DNA from 2 places in the Streptomyces sp. PL-25 genome. Region 2 is predicted to be linked to the other one. Evidence: riboswitches for the same ligand, from Rfam matches in the RefSeq annotation. Region 2 holds a riboswitch; the other holds the start of a gene.
The links. A riboswitch is a leader RNA that binds a small molecule or an ion and turns the genes downstream of it on or off. The one in region 2 is predicted to bind fluoride.

Region 1 (9,257 bases), 5.9 Mb from region 2:
TCCCACGCCGTCGCCGTCGCCGAACGCCACGGGCTCACCCACGACCGCCTGCGCGCCAGGATCCGGCCGTGAGGGCGCGGCTCCTGCACCGCGACCGCGACCCGGCCTGGGACACCGCGCCCGGCCCGCAGGAGGACGACCTGACGCGGGACCTGGACCTCGGGACGCTGTACGCGGCGATGGCCGACGGCGACGCCTTCCTGTACGAATGCGCCCGCCGGGTCATGATGTCCCCGCTCACCGACCCGGAGGAGATCCGCTACCGGCAGGACGTCCTGGCCGACTGCCTGCGGCAACCGGAGACGGTCCGCGAGCTGTACGCCCTGGCCACCGAGGCCCTGGCCCGCGAGAAGCGCGTCTTCGGCAGCTTCGTACGCTCCCCCGAGGCGTCCCTCGCCCGCTCGCTGGACGTCCTCGCTCTGTTCCTCGAACTCCTCCAGCGGCTGCGGCACCTGGCCGACACCCGTGCCGGGGAGTTCCGCTCCGCCGGGTTCCGCCGGTTCTTCGCCATGCTGGCCACCGAACTCGACGACGACTGCCTCACCCGGCTGCGCGGCCACGCCGAGCGGCTGCGCTTCCGCGGCGGTGTCCTGGTCAGCGCCCGGCCGACCAGTGGCTGCCGGGGCGCGGGGTACGTGCTGCGCGAACCGCCGCACAAGCGCGGCTGGCGCGACCTGTTCACCTCCTCCGGGCCCCCGGCGTACACGTACCACCTGCCCGAACGCGACGAAGCCGGGGCCAGGGCGCTCGGCGAGCTGCGTGGGCGTGGCCTCGACCTCGCCGCCGACGCGCTGGCCCGCTCCTGCGACCACATCCTGGCCTTCTTCACCGCGCTCCGCCGCGAACTGGGCTTCTGCACGGGCTGCCTCAACCTGCGCGCGGTGCTCGCCGCCCGGGGCGCGCCGGTGTGCCGCCCCGATCCCGCGGCACCGGGCACACCGGTCCTCACCTGCCGCGGCCTGTACGACGTGTGTCTCGCGCTGCGCGGCGCCGGGCCCGTCGTCGGCAGCGACGTGGACGCGGACGGGGCCCGGCTGCTGGTGGTCACGGGGGCCAACGAGGGCGGCAAGTCCACCTTCCTGCGTGCCGTGGGACTGGCCCATCTCATGGCGCAGAGCGGCATGTTCGCCGCCGCCGACTCCTTTGCCGCCGACCCGCGCGACCAGGTGTTCACCCACTTCCGGCGGGAGGAGGACCCGGACATGGTCAGCGGCAAACTGGACGAGGAGCTGGCGCGGATGAGCGGCATCGCCGACCGCCTCACCGCGCGCGGCCTCGTCCTGTTCAACGAGTCGTTCGCCGCCACCGACGAGCGGGAGGGCGCGGAGATCAACCGGCAGATCCTGCGCGCCCTGACCGAGGCGGGGGTGAAGGCGGTGTGCGTCACCCATCTGTACGAGCTGTCCCACGGCCTGTACACACACCGCCCGCACGGCGCCGGCACCGTGTTCCTGCGCGCCGAGCGCACCCCCGACGGCCGCCGCACCCACCGGCTGGTCGAGGGCCCGCCCGAGCCCACCGCCCACGGCGCCGATCTGTACGCGCGCGTCTTCGGCGAGCGGCCGGCGGCTCCGGTGGGCGCGGCACTCCTCGACGAGCGCGGAACGGGACGCCCATGGACTGGCTGCGCACCGCGGTCACGGCCGATCTGATCGGCCTGGCCGCCAACTTCGACAACTGGGGGGTGGGCCTCGCCTACGGCGTCGCCGGGATCAGGTTCCCGCACCGGATCAACGCGCTCGTCAACACGGTCGGCCTGGCCAGCGTTCTGTTGGGCGCGTACGGCGGAGACCTCGTCTCCCGCCGGGTGCCCCCGGCCGCCGCCGGCCTGGTCGCGTGCGGGGTGCTCGTGTCGGTGGCGCTCCTCTACCTGTACCAGATGTACGTACGGCCCCGCCGCGTCCACCGCACCGCACCGCCGGTGTCCGCACCCCCCGGCCCGCGCCAGGGCCTGCTGCTCGGTGTCGGCCTGTCGTTCACCAATGTCGCCAACGGCTTCGGGGCCACGGTCTCGGCGGCGGTCCCGCTGTGGGGCGTCGCCGCGGCCGTCACGTTCTGGGGCTACGCGATGATCTGGCTCGGCAACAGACTGGGGACCGGGGTGGCCGCCAGGGTCGTCGGCGCCTGGTCGCCCGCCGTCGCCGCCGCCGTGCTGATCGGTGTCGGCGTGCACGAGGCGACCGGGACATAGCGCGGCTCCGGGCCCGCGTCGCCCGGCCGTACGGTCACTTCGAGGGCACCGGACGGTACAGGAGCAGGGCGGCGGGCGCCGCCGTCAGGGTCAGTGTGTCGGGGGCGGCGGCCGCCTCGCCGTCGTAGGCGTAGGTCAGGCCGCGCAGACCGGCCAGCCGCAGCCGGGGCACGACGTGCTGTTCGGGAAGGGCGAGCGCGTGCGGTGCGTCGACCGCCTCGGCCAGCAGGGCGACCAGCCGGCCGTGCCGCTGCCCGGCGTCCGCGTCGAGCAGCCGCACGTCGAGCAGGCCGTCCGACAGCCGCTCGCGCGTCGGCAGGGCGTGCAGGGAGTGCTGCCGGTACACGCCGTTTCCCGCGAAGAGCAGCCAGAGGCGGCGTGGCGTGCCGTCCAGGCGCAGCGCGAAGGGCCGGGCGGTGCCGCTCGCGAAGGGCAGCGCCAGCGCGGTGGCGGCCCGCCGTCCGCAGCGGGGGCGGACCAGTTCCCGGAAGCGGACCAGATCGGCGTAGGCGCCCAGGGCGAAGGTGTTCAGGAACACCCGGGGCGGCCGGTGGGCGCCCGGCGTGCCGATCAGGGCCACGTCGACGGCCGCTCCCCGGCCCTCTTCCACGGCGGTGGCCGCCACGGAGACGGAGCGCAGACCGGCCGCGGCGGCGAAGTGGTCGAGCGCGCCGCCGGGGAAGACGGCGAGCGGGAGGCCGTGGCGCAGCGCGGCGCGGGCCGCCGCGTTGACCGAGCCGTCGCCGCCGACCACCCCCAGCGCCCCGCCCGCCTCGGCCGCCGACCGGGCGGCCGCCTCCAGGGCGGCGGGCAGGCCGCCGGGGGAGCGGACGGTGACCGGGCGGGCCCGGGGCAGCAGGCTCCGCAGCTCGGCGAGGGCGCGCTCCGCGCCGGTGGCGGCCGGGTTGGCCACCACCCGCAGTCCGGCCCCGCCGGGCAGCGGCCGTATGCGGGACGGGTCCGCGCGCCCCGTCGGCGCCGGACGGCCCCGCCGCTCCGCGGCCATGGCGCGCTCAGCCCCGTCCGGACGTCACCGGGAACGGAACGGGGGGAGCGGGGGCGGCGCCGACAGGGCGCGGGTGACCCGCGTGCCGTTCCGCGGGCGCCACAGGTTGCCCAGGTAGGGCGCGTACCGGCGCCCGCCCCGGTGGAAGAGGCCCGGCAGATGGCCCGCCAGCGGCGGCTTCATGTCGAGAGCGCGCAGCCGGGAGAACGCCACGAATTCGGCCGTCATGCCCTCCTCACGGGAGGAGGGCGTCTGGCCGGGCGCGCCGTCTGCGGTGAACACCAGGTCCACGGTCCGCCGCCCGGTGTCCGGGTCGACGGCCTCCAGGACGAACGCGACCCGGGCCGGTTCCACCGCGAGGCCGGTCTCCTCGCGGGTCTCGCGGCGGGCGCAGGCCACCATGCTCTCGCCCGCGCGGGGGGTGCCGCCGGGCAGCACCCAGTCGTCCGCGCCCCGGGCGGTGCGGTGGACGAGCAGCACCGACTCGCCCCGGAAGACGACGGCGGAGCAGCGCAGCAGGACATCGTCGGGCATCCTCATGCCGATCTCCTCGCAGATGATGTGCGGGTGTTACCGGTAGAGGCCATCAGCAGGAGGTCCTGCGGTTGTGGCGAGCCCCATCGCCATGGCGATGCCCTCCTATTGTGGCGTACGTCCCCGGTCCGTCCGCAAGTCCTCCGCGCGGTCCGGCGGACCCCGCGCGCGGCCCGGCCGGTCACGCGATGCGCAGCCGGATGCCGACCCAGGTGGTCGCGACGCCGCCCGCCGCCATGGCCAGCGCCCACAGGACGGGGCGGGCGGTCAGGAGACGGGCGAGCATGGCGCCGAGGCAGGACAGGGCGAGGACGGCGAGTGCCACGACGATCCACGGCGGGCCGGGCAGGACCGCGCCCAGCGCGAGCGGCAGCGCGGCCCCGGCGAAGCTGGACACACAGGCGACGAGCGCGGCGCGCCAGGACCGCAGCAGGGCGAGCCGCCCCAGGTGCGTGGCGGCCATCTTCCGGCCGCGGCCGAGGCTGAGCTGCCGGGTGATGTGCGCGAGATGGGCCCGGCGTTCGGCGTAGTCGGCCACCATGACGGTGAAGGCGGCGGTGACCAGCGCGGCGCAGCCGACCCGCACCGCCAGGCTCCAGCTGACCGGGGTGCCGGACCCGGTGAGGGAGGCGGAGGCGAGGGTGAGGGCGTTGAGCAGGCCGTCGGTGATCCCGAGGACGAGGGGGAGCCGGACGGCCCCGGCGGCCTTCGTGAGGGAGACGGTCATCTCTTGCGGGGGGTCCGGTCGAGTGTGTAGGCGCCCGCGACCACCTCGTCGGTGCTGTGCACGACGGCACCGGCGTGCTCGATGGCCCGCTGGATGGCCGTCAGGTCCAGGGCGTCGCCCTCGATGGTGACGTCGGTCCCGATGGTCTCGACGTCGATCTCGGTCACGGAGATGTTGACGGCCTGGACGCCCGGCACGTTCTCGATCTTCTGCGCCAGATGGGTGAGGCTCGGCTCGCTGATGGCCATGTCGACATCGAGGACCAGTCGGCGGATCGGCATGAGCGGTGTCCTTGTCGGAGTGCCTGCGTGTCCTGTCGGTGTGCCTACGCGTCGGACCGGTCGTCCGGGGTGAAGCGGACCAGTTCGCATTCCTCCAGGATGGCCGCCCCTTCGGAGACGATCCCGTCGAGCTCCGGCAGGAACGCCCGTACCTTCTCCGGGGAGTCGGCGAAGACGACCGCCATGGGCAGGTCCTCGCTCAGGGACAGGATGCGCTGGGTGTGGATGCGGGAGTGGGCCCCGTAGCCCTCGACCCCGCGGAAGACGCTGGCCCCGGCGATGCCGGCCTTGTGCGCGCGGTGCACGATCTCGGTGGCCAGGGGCTTGTGGTGCACGGTGTCGTTCTCGCCCACGAAGACGGTGACCTTCAGGCCGGGGCGGGTGTGCCTGCTCATGTGCGGTTGCTCCGTTCGGTTGATGTACTGCTCGGAAGTGCCGGGTGCGGGGGCGTTCTCACCCGGTGTCCTCGGGGGGCGCCGCGGCGGGGACCACGAGCACGGGCAGGGCGGCCCGCTCGGTCACCCGCCGCACCACGTCGCCCAGCGGCCGGGCCCGCAGATGGCTGTCCGCGCCGTGGCGGCCCAGGACGATCAGGTCGCAGCCGTGCTCGGCGGCACTCGCGACGAGGTCGGCGGCGATGTCCGTGCCGGTGCCCCAGTCCAGTCGGAGCTGCCCGGCGAAGGGCGGCAGCGCCTGCCACGCCCGGTCGAAGCGCTCCTGCACCCAGGCGCGCTGGGCGCCGAGGTCGCGGGTGCGCTCACCGCCGGTCTCGGTGTGCTCGGACGGTACGAGCACGGCGCGCACCAGGACGCCGCCCCGGTCGCCGGCCAGCGCCACCGCGGCCGCCAGCGCCGCGCGGGCGGCGGGCGAGGCGTCCCAGCCGACGAGGATCCTGTGGAACGGTGACGCGGTCATCGGCTTCCTCCTTCACCGGGCCGGGCCGCGGGAACGACCGCCGCAGGGCCGGTCATGACAGGGCCGCCACGAGGGCCAGGGCGCCGACCAGGACGATCAGCATGTAGGTCAGATAGGCGTCCAGGCGGCCGCACTGGAGGCGCTTGGCCGCGGCCACCAGCGCGCGCAGCGGACGGTAGAACGGCTGGTACAGATACACCTCGACGACCTCCACCACGTCGGACGCGTAGTCGAGGGTGCCTCCGGTCGCCGCCGTGCGCACCGGCCCGGCGCCCTCCGGTCCCGGTTCCCCTTCCGGTTCCGGTGCCGGAGGGTCCCCGGTGCCCGGTCGCGCGGCGACGGCGGGTGCGATGCCGGTGGGTGTGGCGCGGGTGCGGGTGCGCAGCACGGCGCCCAGGACACGCCGGGTCGGGTTGGCGTACCCGAAGGGGGTGTACCGATCGTCGCCGTGCACACCGCCGCTCGCCGAACGCCACGCCGGCACCCGCCGCACCCGCAGGGCCCCGCCGCGCGAGGCCGCCACCAGCAGCACCAGGACGCCCGCGCACAGCACCGGCATCACCACCCACAGCCAGCTCGGGGAGAGGCTGGAGAACCCGGCGAAGACGGGCTGCACGACCCAGGGCGAGACCAGCGCGCCCAGGGTGGCGTCCCGCGGCACCAGCGGTTCGAGACCCGCGCTGATCACCCGTAGCTGAAGCGGTGTCAGGGCGGCGGCGGCCAGGCCGCCCAGGGCCAGCAGCAGGACGCCCGCGCGCCCCGCGATCCCCAGGTCCGCCCGGCACGGGGCACGGCGGGCCGGACGGTCGTCCCGGGGGCCGAGGACGACCATGCCGACGATCCGGACGAAGGTGACCGAGGCGAAACCCGCGGTCAGCGCGATCAGGGCGCCCGCGACCGCGAGGGCGAGTCCGTAGGGGAAGGCGGAGTACCGGAACTGCTGCATGAGGCTCTCCAGCAGGAACCACTCCGAGACGAAGCCCGCGGTGGGCGGCAGCCCGGCGAGGGTGACGGCACCGGCGGCGAGCCCGCCGGCCGCCCACGGCAGCCGGCGCGCGGTGCCGCGCAGCTGTTCGAGGTCGCCGGTACCGGCGTCCGACTCGACGGCCGCGGCTCCGGCGAAGAGCAGTGTCTTGGCGACCGCGTGCGCGATCGTCTGGAGCGTGGCGGCGAGCAGCCCGGCGGCGGTGAGCCGTTCGCTGCCCGTGAGCGCGCCGACGAGCGCGACGGCGTACCCGGTGCAGATCAGGCCCGCGTTCTCGATGCTGGACCAGGCGACGACCCGCTCAAGTCGGGCCTGCACGGCCGCGTGCGCGATGCCGAGGAACGCGGTCAGCGCGGCCAGCAGAAGCAGGGTGACGGCGAGCCAGGCGGGCGGCGGACCCAGCAGCGCGAAGGTGCGCCACAGACCGTAGAAGCCCGCGTTGACGGCGACGCCGGCCAGCACCGGGCGCAGTCCCGCGGGCGCGGCGGCGTAGCCGCGGGGCAGCCACACCTGCACGGGGACCAGCCCGGTCTTGACGGCGAAGGCCAGGACGAGCAGCGCCCAGGTGGCCGAACGCGCGGTGCCCGCGGGCAGCTCCGCGAGCCCGGCGAGGGAGAAGTCCCCGGTGCGGGCGGTGCCCGTCAGCAGACCGAGCAGGAGCGCGGCACCGGACACCTTGCCGAAGCCGAACGTCGCCACGGCCGGACCGATGCGGCGGTGCCCGGCCGCGGTCAGCAGATAGAAGCCGAGGGTGATGCCCTCCCAGGCCATGACGAACAGGAAGACGTTGTCCGCGCTCTCCACCACGGCCACGGAGGCGAGGACCAGGGCGTGGTAGGCGGCCGGGCCCCGGCCGGGCCGCCGCGCGGACGCCCAGCCCGCCGCGGTGAGACAGGCGGCGACGGCGACGGCGAACGTCAGCAGCCAGAACAGCCCCGAAAGACGGTCGACGCGCAGGGCGGCCGTGCCGAACCCCAGAGTGTCGCCGAGGTCCAGGCGCGGGGCGCGCCCCGTCCGGCCCAGGGCGAGCGCGCCCACCGCCGCCAGGCAGCCGCTGCCCGCCGCGCACAGCAGATACGGCACGGCGTACGGCGCTCGCCGCCCCGGCAGGACGTCGAAGAGAGCGGCGGCGGCGAACAGCAGCAGACCGGCCGCGATCAGCTCACTCACCCCGGCCTCCCTCCGTCGTCTCGCCGTCCGGCGGCTCCCGGTCCGCGCGGCCGAGCCGGCCGGTGGCCAGCAGCAGCGCCTGGAGCAGCGAGAACGGGCTCGGCGGCGACCCCGGCACCCAGATGTCGACGTCCAGCAGGCCGCCGATGCCCGAGTGCGTCGCGTAGGACCCGGCCCACATGCCGCCGCTGCACGCGTCGGTGCCGGCGGCGATCACCACGACGGGTTGCGCGGTCGCCTCGTAGGTGCGCCGCAGCGGCGCGGCCATGCCCCGCGCGCCCGCCCCGGTCACCATGAGCACATCGGCGTGGCGCGGACTGGCCGTCAGGAACAGGCCCAGCCGATGGATGTCGTAGACCGGGTTCGTCAGGGCGGCGATCTCCCACTCCTCGCTGCCGTCGGAACCGGCGTCCACGTGCCGGATGTGCAGGGAGCGGCGGAAGCGCGCGGTCCGCGCCGCGAGCCGGGCCCGCAGAGCGGCGACGGCCGCCTCGTCCTCCGGCACCCGGGGCACCACGAGCGCCGCCCGCGCGACGGCGGCCGTCGCGGCGCCGGACGCCCGTGCGAACACGTCGGGGCGGACCCGGACACAGCGCCGGCACAGCACGCAGCGCCCTCGGTCCAGCCGGGGCGTGCCGTCGGACGCGGCGTCCAGCGCGCCGGTGGGGCAGATCCCGTCGAGCTCGGCGCGGGTGACGCGGGGCGCGGCGGGCCGCACGGTCACGGCGGCCGGGAAGTCCCGCTCGTACGGGTCGGTCCCGCGGGGGTAGCGCGTGGTGACGATCCCCTCCCGCAGCCCGCGCACGAACCAGGGCGTCACAGCGCCACCCCCGCGATCGAGAGACCGAAGCTCGCCTCGATGAACGGGAAGTCGGTCAGGACGTCCCCGGCGAACACCTCGTGGAACAGCACGAGGTTGTGGAAGGAGGCCGACCGCGGCACACAGCGGCTGATCCGGCCCTCCCGCAGCCGCAGCAGGTACAGCGTCTCGCCCTGCGGTGCCTCGGCCGAGCCCACCGCGAACCCGCTCGGCGCGTCCGGGACCGGGACGCACAGGGCCGCGTCGCCGTCGAGGGCGCGCAGTTCGCCGCTGGTCTGGTGCAGCAGCTCGAAGGAGCGGGTGAGCTCCGCCCCGCGGACCAGGGTGCGGGCCATGACGTCGCCCTCGGCGAACTCGGGCGGCGCGCCGAGCCCCAGGGACGGATAGGCGTCGTACGGGCGTTCGTAGCGGACGTCGGGGCCCGCTCCCGAGGCCCGGCCGAGCGGTCCGAGCGCGCCGTGCGCGCGGGCGACGGCCGGCGGCAGCGGGCCGGTGCCGCGCAGCCGGTCGAGGAAGGAGGGGGTGTGCAGGGCGGCGCGCCAGTCGGCCCGCACGGCGTCGCGCAGCGCGGCGAGCGCGCCGTCGAGAGCGGCGGGGGACAGGCACGGCAGACCGCTGACACCGCCGG
Region 2 (9,257 bases):
GGAGACGGCGAGGGCACCGGCGCCGAGCGAGCCGAGGAACGGTCCGGTGACGCCGCGCGCGCCCTCGTGGGCCATGTCGGAGAACAGGCTCACCACGCCGATGAGCAGCACGAAGCGCAGCGCGGTGCCGCCCGCCGGGCCCTGGCGACCGGTGCGGCTCACCGCTTCGGGTCCGCCGGTGGCTCCGGGGAGCCGTGCGCGAGCCCGCGGCCCGTGCTCCGGCCGGAGCCGTCCGCGCCGCCGTCCGGCGGAAGGCCGCAGGGGACGTCGGTGACGCGGCGGCGGCGCAGGCCCGCGTGGCGGGCCAGGGCGCGGGCGGCGCCGTGCAGGGTGCGGTAGGCGCCGATCTCGTGCGCGGTGCCCGCGGGGACGGCGACCCAGCGGGCGCGGCGGCCGTCGCGGTGGTGGCGGGCGCGGCCGAGCGGCCGTCCGCCGATCGCGACGACCTGGATGACGAAGTGGCCGGGGAAGAGCGGGGTGCAGGCCAGGCCGCCGGTCCGGGCGAGCCGGCCGAGGGCCTGTTCCTCGCGCAGGTGCCACTCGGCGTTGACGACGGTGACGCGGGCCGTGCGCAGGGCCGCCACCGCCGCCCGGTCGAGTTCTGTCATGGCGCGGTGCTCCTGTCGGGCGGTCAGCCGCGGACCAGCCGCCGGTGCGTGACCGGGTGCGGGCGGGCGGCCTCCTCGCCGAGCCGCTGCCGCTTGCCGGCCTCGTAGTCGGCGAAGTTGCCCTCGAACCAGAACCAGTGGGCGCCGCCCTCCCAGGCGAGCACATGGGTGGCGACGCGGTCCAGGAACCACCGGTCGTGCGCGCTGATCACGGCGCAGCCGGGGAAGGCGAGCAGCGCGTGTTCCAGCGAGGCCAGGGTCTCCACGTCGAGGTCGTTGGTCGGCTCGTCCAGCAGCAGCAGGTTGCCGCCCTGCTGGAGGGTGAGCGCCAGGTTGAGCCGGTTGCGCTCGCCGCCGGACATCAGGCCGACGGGCTTCTGCTGGTCGGCGCCCTTGAAGCCGAAGGTGGCGACATAGGCGCGCGAGGGCAGTTCCACACCGCCGACGCGCAGGTGCTCCCGGCCGCCGGAGACCGCCTCCCACACGCTGGCGGCCGGGTCGAGCCCGGCGCGGTCCTGGTCGGCGTAGGAGACGCGGACCGTGCCGCCCAGGCGCAGGGTCCCGCTGTCGGGCCGCTCCTCGCCGACGATCATCCTGAAGAGCGTCGTCTTGCCCACGCCGTTGGGGCCGATCACGCCGACGAGGCCGCCGCGCGGCAGCGAGAAGGACAGGTCCTCCATCAGCAGCCGGCCGCCGTGGCCCTTGGTGAGGTGGTCGGCCTCCAGGACGAGGCTGCCCAGACGCGGGCCCGGCGGGATCCGGATCTCCTCGAAGTCCGGTTCGCGGCGGCGCGCGGCCTCGCTCGCCAGTTCCTCGTAGCGCTGCACGCGTGCCTTGGAGGCGGCCTGCCGGCCCTTGGCGCCCGCGCGCACCCAGGCCAGTTCCTCGGCGAGCCGCTTCTGCCGCTTGGCGTCCTTGCGGCCCTCCACCTGGAGGCGGGCGGCCTTGGTCTCCAGGTAGGTGGAGTAGTTCCCCTCGTAGGGGTGGACGCGGCCGCGGTCGATCTCCAGGATCCGGCGGGCGACGTTGTCCAGGAAGTACCGGTCGTGGGTGACCGCGACGACCGTGCCGGGATAGTCGGCCAGGTGCTGTTCCAGCCAGGCCACGGACTCGGCGTCCAGGTGGTTGGTCGGCTCGTCCAGGAGCAGCAGGTCCGGCTGGGACAGCAGCAGCCGGCACAGCGCGACCCGGCGGCGCTCGCCGCCCGACAGTCCGCGGACCGGGGTGCCGGGCGGCGGGCAGCGCAGGGCGTCCATGGCCTGCTCCAGCCGGGAGTCGAGGTCCCAGGCGCCCGCGTGGTCCAGGGCCTCCTGGAGCGCGCCGAGTTCGTCCAGGAGGTCCTGTGCCTCCGGTTCTCCGGCCCGGCCGAGGCGCGCGGTGACCTCCTCGTAGCGGCGCAGCATGTCCCGGACGTCCGCGACGCCCTCCTCGACGTTGTCCCGGACGGTGGCCGCGTCGTCGAGCCGGGGTTCCTGCTCCAGGATGCCGACGCGGGTGTCCGGGGCCGGGGCCGCCTGCCCGCGCGCGGGCCGTTCGAGTCCCGCCATGATCCGCAGGAGGGTGGACTTGCCCATGCCGTTGGGGCCGACCACGCCGATCTTGGCGCCGGGCCGGAAGGAGAGGGTGACGTCGTCCAGGACGGCCTTGTCGCCGTGGACCATCCGCACGTTGCGCATCGTGTACGCGTACATCCGCGATGCCTCCGTAACCGGGCCGCCGGGGCGGGCGGCCGTCGTTCACAGAGGCCATCAGCACGGGAATGTGCGGTCAAGGGCGAGCCTCATCGCCCGTCTCCGTCCATGGTGCCCACAGCGGGCGCCCGCGCGCCAGCCCGAGCCAGCCCGCCCCGGCGGCCTGGGGCATCAGGTGGACATGGCAGGCATATCCGGCATTCGGGCCGGGGAGAATGAACGTGCCGGGGCGATGGGGCTCGCCCTTGACCGCACGCACCGCCGTGCTGATGGCCTCTACGCGGACCGCCGTACCACGGGAGGAGCCTGCGATGGAGATCATGGTCATGGTGGCGGCGACGGTCGGATCGCCGTTCGCACCGCACGACGGATCGGACGGACACGATCTGGCCGCCGCGGGCTCGACCCGCGTGACCGGCTACCCGGTCGGCGCCGGACGGATCGACGGCACCCTCACCGAGGACGGCGAGCCGACCGCCGTCCTGCTGCTGATGGAGGAACCGGCGCTGCCGGGCCGGACCGTGCGGGCCCGGCCGGTCGCGCTGGTGCACGCGCTCAGGGACGGCCGTCCGTGCCCGGAGCTGATGTGCGTACCGGCGCACGACGCCAACTTCGCCGCCCTCACCGGCGTACGGGCGCTGCGTGCCTGGCACGCGGACGAGGGCACCCTCGCCACCGTGCTGCACCGGCTCGACCCGGCGCACCACTGGCGGGTCGAGGAGTGCGAAGACCCCCCGGCCGCCGAGGAGTTCCTGACCCAGGCCCGGCAGGCGTACGCGCGTCTCACGGGCTGTCTGGAATAGGCCCGCGCCGCGGGACCGGGACACCGATGGCGGCGGCGGCCTTGACCGGCGCCGCCCGGACCGGTTCACTCGGACTCGGCGATGGATCCCGCCTGGGCCGTTCCCCGGTCCGAACCGCCCTCCTCCGGGCTGATGGTTCCTGACCGACGTCAGGACGCATGCCCTCGGGAGGTACGCACGTGGACGCCTCGCCGTCGTCCGTGGCCGCTCACGGACCCACTCCCCCGCACCGCCCCCGCCCGGCCTGCCCGCCGTGTGCGCGGCCCCCGTCCGGCCCCGGCCGGGACGGAGCGGCGCGATGATCTGCTTCGACTGCCAGGAACTCGACGTCACGACGGTCGCCGTCGCCGTCTGCCGTACGTGCGGCGCGGGCATCTGCCGCAGCCACGGGCGGCCCACCCCGCAGACGCTGCACGACCTGACCGGGGCCGGTCTGGCCACCAAGCCGCGTGCCGCGCGGCGGATGGTGTGCCGCACCTGCCTCGCCGCGGAACGCAGCGGGTGACCGGTCTCCCCGGCACCCGTCCCGACCGCCCTTCAGCGCGGGTCCCTCCGAGGCGCACACCCGCGCGCCCCGGTCGCGAGAAGGGCACCGGTGAGGGGTGCGCCGTGTCCCGGCCAGCGCACCCCTCACCCCAGCCGCGCGACAGCGGCGCCCTTCAGCCGCGCTCGCGCAGATACGCGTCCAGTTCGGCGGCCCCGGCCAGCAGCGCGCGCCCGCGGGCGCTGAGGCGGTCCCGCCAGTCGCGCAGGGTGGCCTCCAGCGGCTCGGGGCCGCCCGCCGTGCGGACCCGTTCGATCAACGGGCCGATCCGCTCCAGCGGATGGCCGCCGCGCCTGAGCTGGTGCACCAGCCGGGCGTCGCGCACGGCGGCCTCGTCGTACACCCGGTAGCCGGTGCGCGGATCGCGGCGCGGGCGGACCAGCCCGGCGCGCTCCCACTTGCGCAGGGTCGCGGGGCGGATGCCGAGCTGCCCGGCCAGCGGTCCGATGAAGCCGCCCGAGGACCCGCCCGAGGACCGGGCCGGCGGACCGGGGGCGGGCGTCCGGCCGGGCCGGGGCACCGCGCCGGAACCGCGCGCTGCGGGCGATTGGAGGCCCTGGAGGGCCAGTTCGACCGACTCAAGGGTCCGCCGGTCCTCCAGGAGCTGGGCGTGGCTCTCGTCGATCAGGCGCAGTGCCTCCTCCACCGCGCCCTCGCCGACCGCCCGCATCACCGCGACCGCCGTGCGGTGGCCGTGGCCGGGCACCAGGGCGAGGAACGCGCGCAGGGCGCGCGCGTGCAGCGGGGTGTAGGCGCGGTAGCCGTGCTCGGTACGGGCGGCGGCCGGGAGGATGCCGGCCTCCTCGTAGTTCCTGACCGCCTGGGTGGACACCCCGTGCGCGCGGGCCACGTCGACCGGCCTGAGCCGTCGGGTGCTTTGAGGGTCGGACTCCATGATCCTGCCGTTTTCCGGGGCTTTCGAAGGGAGAGGTCGAAAAAAGTGTCCACCGAGGGTTCAACGATAGCGTTGAAGGCATGGCTACCGGTATCAGGAACACCGCCCATGCCGTGGACGCCGCCGCCGTGCTGCGGCTGCTCCCGTCCCGGCCCCGGATCCTCGCCCTGGGCGAGCCCACTCACGGCGAGGACGCGCTCCTCGCACCGCGCGACGCGCTGTTCCGGCAACTCGTCGAGGAAGAGGGGTACCGCACCATCGCGATCGAGAGCGACTGCCTGCGGGGCCTGGCCGTGGACGACTACGTCACCTGGGGCAGGGGCTCCCTGGACGAGGTGATGGAGCGCGGCTTCAGTCACGAGTGGTTCAACGTGTCGGCGCCCAACCGTGAACTGATGCGCTGGATGCGGGAGTTCAACGAGGGGCGACCGCTGTCCGAGCGGGTGCGCTTCGCCGGGATCGACGGCCCGCTGGAGATGACCGGCGCCGAGAGCCCCCGGCACGCCCTGACCGCGCTGCACGCCTTTCTCGCCGCCCGGGTGGACGCCGGTCTGCTTCCGTGCGCCGCGCCGGAGCTGGACCGGCTGCTCGGCGCCGACGGCCGCTGGAGCGAACCGGCCGCGATGCGGGACCCGGCCCGGTCGGTGGGGCGCTCGGCCGAGGCCGCGCGGCTCCGGCTGATCGCCGACGACCTGGTGACGCTGCTCGACACCCAGACACCGCAGCTCATGGAGGCGGCCGCGCCACCGGAGCTGGAACGGGCGCGCCTGTACGGGCGTACCGCCGCCGGGCTGCTGCGCTACCACTCCCGGACGGCCGACACCTCACCGGCCCGGATGACCTGGCTGGTGGCCCTGCGGGACCGGATGATGGCGGCCAACCTGCTGGCCCTCGCCGAACGCGGCCCGGTCCTGGTCCACGCCCACAACGGCCATCTCCAGCGGGCGCAGAGCACCATCCGCATGGACGGCACTCCTGTGCGGTGGTGGAGCGCGGGCGCGCTGGTGGGCGCCCGCCTGGGCGAGCGGTACGCGTTCCTGGCCACCGCCCTCGGCACGCTCCGCCACCGGGGCGTGGACGTCCCGCCGCCGGACACCCTCGAAGGGATCCTGTACGCCCTCCCGGGAGCCGACGGTCCCCGTGTCGTCGACGCGCGCGGCCTGGCGGCCGCCCTCGCGGGCGGCACCCCGCCCGTCCCCCGGCAGTCGCCGTACCACGGCTACGCCCCGCTCGACCCGGCGCACCTGGCCCGGACCGACGGGATCGTGTTCGTGAAGGACGTCCCGGAGGCCGGGCGGGCACACACCTGACAGCAGGGCGCGGCGGAGGCCGCGAGGGTGCGGCGGGTGGCCGGCCCTCGTTCAGTCCTCGGCCAGCAGGTCGAGGCCGCGGGCGGTCCTCAGGCCCAGTTCGGGCGCCGGCCACCTGCGGGCGCGAGCGGACTGGGACACGTCGCGCCACCACGGGAGCGCGGGCAGCTCACCGGCCGGTTCGAAGGGGCGGCCCGGGATGGGCAGGGCCAGTGCCTGGCCGACCGCGTCCGCCGCGGCCAGCGCCCACTCCGCCGGTTCCGACCAGGGGTGCAGGGCGAGGTTGAACGTCCCCCAGTGGATGGGCAGCATGACGCCCTCGGCCCGGCCCTGTTGCAGATCGAGGTGGCTCTGCACGCCCTGGGTGGGGTTCATGTGGATGTCCGGCCAGGCGCCCGGCAGCGGCCCGGCGTCCGGCTGGCCCTCGGGCCAGAAGTCGGAGTACGCGCCGAGCTGGATCATCGTGGCGTCGAAGGGACCGTGGTCGGCGCCGATGTCCCGGAAGCCGTCGAAGTAGCCGGTGTCGCCGCTGTGGTAGACGCGGTGCTCGTCACCGGCGACGACCCAGGAGGCCCACAGGGTGTGCTGGGTGTTGCGCAGGCCGCGGCCGCAGAAGTGCCGGGCGGGGGTGGCGGTCAGGGTCAGTCCGCCGACCTTGGTCGCCTCGTGCCAGTCCAGTTCGCGCAGCCGGTCGGCGGCGACGCCCCAGTGTTCGAGGTGGGCGCCGACGCCGAGCGGCACCGCGAAGAGGGTGTCCGTGGCGGCCAGCGCCTTGATGGTGGGCAGGTCCAGGTGGTCGTAGTGGTCGTGGGAGATGACGACCACGTCGACCGGGCCGAGCGCGGCCAGCGGCAGGGGCACGGGGTGCAGCCTGCGGGGGCCCGCGAAGGGGAACGGCGAACAGCGCTCGCCCCACACCGGGTCGAAGAGCACCCGGTGCCCGTCGATCTCCACGAGCACGCTGGAGTGCCCCAGCCAGGTCAGGCGCAGACCGCTGGCCGCGGGGCGGGCCAGGTCCGCGAAGGTGGTGGCGTGCACCGGGATGTTGCCCCGGGGCGAGCGCCGGACCCGCTCGTCCTTGTCGAAGTAGTGCTTGGCGAAGTCCAGCATCGAGCCCGAGGGCCGGATGCTCGCCGGGCCTCCCGGGTTCTGGAAGACGCCGTCCTTGAAATGCGGGGAGCGGCGGATCCGCGCCATGCGCGCACCGCCGGGGTCCACGCCGAAGGCCTCGGGCCGCAGGGCGTTCAGCCCGGGAATCGAGGGACGGAAGCCGGCCACGTTACCTCCAGGTGGGGTCGCTCAGGTGGTCCATTATGAAGGGGCCGCCGCGCCGTTCCCGGGCCGCCCCGCGCCGCCCCCGACGGGCGCCTGGCACAGATCTTGTCTGAGAGGCAAGACCCATTAGGGTGACTCGCGTGGCGAGAGTGCGGTTGAGCGTGGCGGAGCGGCGCGAGGAGTTGCTGCGGGCCGCCATCGGGCAGATCGAGGCGCGTGGTGTGGCGGCGGTGCGGATCGCCGACGTGGCCGCGGTCCTCGGGGTGAGCAACGCGCTGGTGCTCTACCACTTCTCGACCAAGGAGAACCTGCTGGCCGCCGCGTTCGCGCGCGCCGCCGAGGACGACCTGGCGCGGCTGCGCGCGCTGCTCGGACGGCGTACGACGGCGGTGCGCAGGCTGCGGGCGGCGGTGCGCTGGTACGCGCCGACGGGCAGCGCCAAGGGCTGGCGGCTGTGGATCGAGGGCTGGGCCGCCGCGGTGCGCGAGCCCGCGCTGCGGGAGGTCACCCGGGACCTGGACCGGCGCTGGAAGGCGGCGCTCACGGCGGTCGTGGCCGAGGGGGTGGCGGCGGGCGAGTTCCGCTGCCCCGACCCGGCCGGTACCGCCCTGCGGCTGACGGCCTATCTGGACGGTCTCGCCGTACAGCTGACCTGCTACGGGGGCACGCTGTCCCGGACCCGGGCGCTGGAATGGGTCGACGAGGCCCTGGCCCGCGAACTGGGCCTGGACCGGGAGGCGTTGACCATCGCGGCCCGGTGAGCGCGCCCGATGCCCTGCCGGACTCCGGCGGGTGCGCGGGGCCGGTGGCCGGGGCCCGCGCGCGGCGGGTCCCGGTCAGCGCGCCTCAGGCCACCGACGCGATCCGCGTCCTGATGTCGTCCGGGGACAGCGTGCCCTTGGCCGTCACCGCGTCCCCCGAGGACTCGCCCCGCAGACGGCGGCCGATCCACGGGACCAGGTACTCGCGGGCCCAGTGGACGTCGTCGCGGCGGACCTCCAGCGTGCCGCGCGGCGGCAGCGGAGGCCAGGGCTGGTCCGGGTCGGCCGGTACGTCGACGCCGAGGACCTGCCCGGCGCGCAGCGCGACGCGGGTGTGCCCCTCGGGCGAGAGGTGCAGCCGGTCGTGGTCCCAGGCCCGCCGGTCCTGGACGGTCCTGAGCGACCACAGGTCGAGCACGGGGCAGCCGTAGCGGTCGGCGACGGCGCGCACATGCCCGTTGTATGTGGCGATCTTGCCGCGCAGGTGTTTGAGCAGGGGTACGCCGCGGGTGTCGAAGCCGGTGGTGACCAGGACGGTGCCGGCCGCCCCGGTGAGCCGGGCGACCGCCTTCTCGAACCGTTCGGCCACGTCGTCCGGGTCGGTGCCGGGCCGGATGATGTCGTTGCCGCCCGCGCAGAAGGAGATCAGGTCGGGGGCGAGTGAGGCCGCCCGCGGCACCTGGTCCGCCACGATCTGGTCGAGCAGTTTCCCGCGCACGGCGAGGTTGGTGTACCGGAAGTCGCCCTCGGGTCGCCGGTCGGCGAGCAGCACGGCGAGCCGGTCGGCCCAGCCGACGAACGCTCCGTCGGGTCCAAGGTCTCCGACGCCCTCGGTGAAGCTGTCCCCCACCGCCACGTACGACCCGATCACTGATCTGCTGTCACTCTTCGAATCGTCTGCCACGTCGGCCCATGATTCACCTTCCGATGTGACTTACGCGACCGTAGGCAGGGGTTGACGGTCGGTGAGAAAGGCCACTTCGACATCATCGCCGAGCCGGGAATACGCCCGCCGTACGAGGCGGTACGACGGCGCTGCCGCCCCGGGCGGGCATGTCGTATCGTCGGGACCGCGCCCGCCGACGAGCCGCGAAGGCGGGCCGGACAGGGAGGAGCCCCCGTGACGCAGCAGGTGCCGTCGACCGAGCCGGAGCTGACCGGAGTCCGCAACTTCCGCGACGTGGGCGGGCTGCCGACCGTGGACGGGCGGCGGGTGCGGCACGGGGTGCTGTTCCGCAGCGGCCACCTGGCGCACGCCACCGAGCAGGACACCGCCTTCCTCGCCTCGCTGGGCCTGCACACCGTCTTCGACTTCCGCAACGCGGCCGACCAGAAGCTCGAAGGGCCGGACGTCGCGCTGCCCGGGGTGC

Region 1: linked by a shared signal. The riboswitch ahead of R4Z62_RS02980 (NUDIX hydrolase) and the one ahead of R4Z62_RS29360 (inorganic diphosphatase) in region 2 are both predicted to bind fluoride.

What each region holds. Positions count from the first base shown of each region.
Region 1 covers NZ_CP136997.1:686,465-695,721, reverse strand. Annotated here, with positions in the region: gene R4Z62_RS03000 (MutS-related protein) at 1-72, shown strand, start outside; gene R4Z62_RS02995 (MutS-related protein) at 69-1,652, shown strand; gene R4Z62_RS02990 (manganese efflux pump MntP) at 1,616-2,191, shown strand; gene R4Z62_RS02985 (diacylglycerol/lipid kinase family protein) at 2,226-3,197, opposite strand; gene R4Z62_RS02980 (NUDIX hydrolase) at 3,222-3,737, opposite strand; fluoride riboswitch at 3,768-3,831, opposite strand; gene R4Z62_RS02975 (hypothetical protein) at 3,913-4,458, opposite strand; gene R4Z62_RS02970 (DUF211 domain-containing protein) at 4,455-4,739, opposite strand; gene R4Z62_RS02965 (DUF190 domain-containing protein) at 4,784-5,134, opposite strand; gene R4Z62_RS02960 (universal stress protein) at 5,193-5,654, opposite strand; gene R4Z62_RS02955 (proton-conducting transporter transmembrane domain-containing protein) at 5,707-7,809, opposite strand; gene R4Z62_RS02950 (NADH-quinone oxidoreductase subunit B family protein) at 7,802-8,629, opposite strand; gene R4Z62_RS02945 (hydrogenase large subunit) at 8,626-9,257, opposite strand, start outside.
Region 2 covers NZ_CP136997.1:6,597,633-6,606,889, reverse strand. Annotated here, with positions in the region: gene R4Z62_RS29375 (MFS transporter) at 1-162, opposite strand, end outside; gene R4Z62_RS29370 (hypothetical protein) at 159-608, opposite strand; gene ettA (energy-dependent translational throttle protein EttA) at 632-2,299, opposite strand; fluoride riboswitch at 2,341-2,405, opposite strand; fluoride riboswitch at 2,519-2,585, shown strand; gene R4Z62_RS29360 (inorganic diphosphatase) at 2,611-3,102, shown strand; fluoride riboswitch at 3,171-3,251, shown strand; gene R4Z62_RS29355 (DUF2180 family protein) at 3,401-3,607, shown strand; gene R4Z62_RS29350 (TioE family transcriptional regulator) at 3,762-4,541, opposite strand; gene R4Z62_RS29345 (erythromycin esterase family protein) at 4,622-5,851, shown strand; gene R4Z62_RS29340 (MBL fold metallo-hydrolase) at 5,903-7,129, opposite strand; gene R4Z62_RS29335 (TetR/AcrR family transcriptional regulator) at 7,267-7,887, shown strand; gene R4Z62_RS29330 (SGNH/GDSL hydrolase family protein) at 7,973-8,758, opposite strand; gene R4Z62_RS29325 (tyrosine-protein phosphatase) at 9,008-9,257, shown strand, end outside.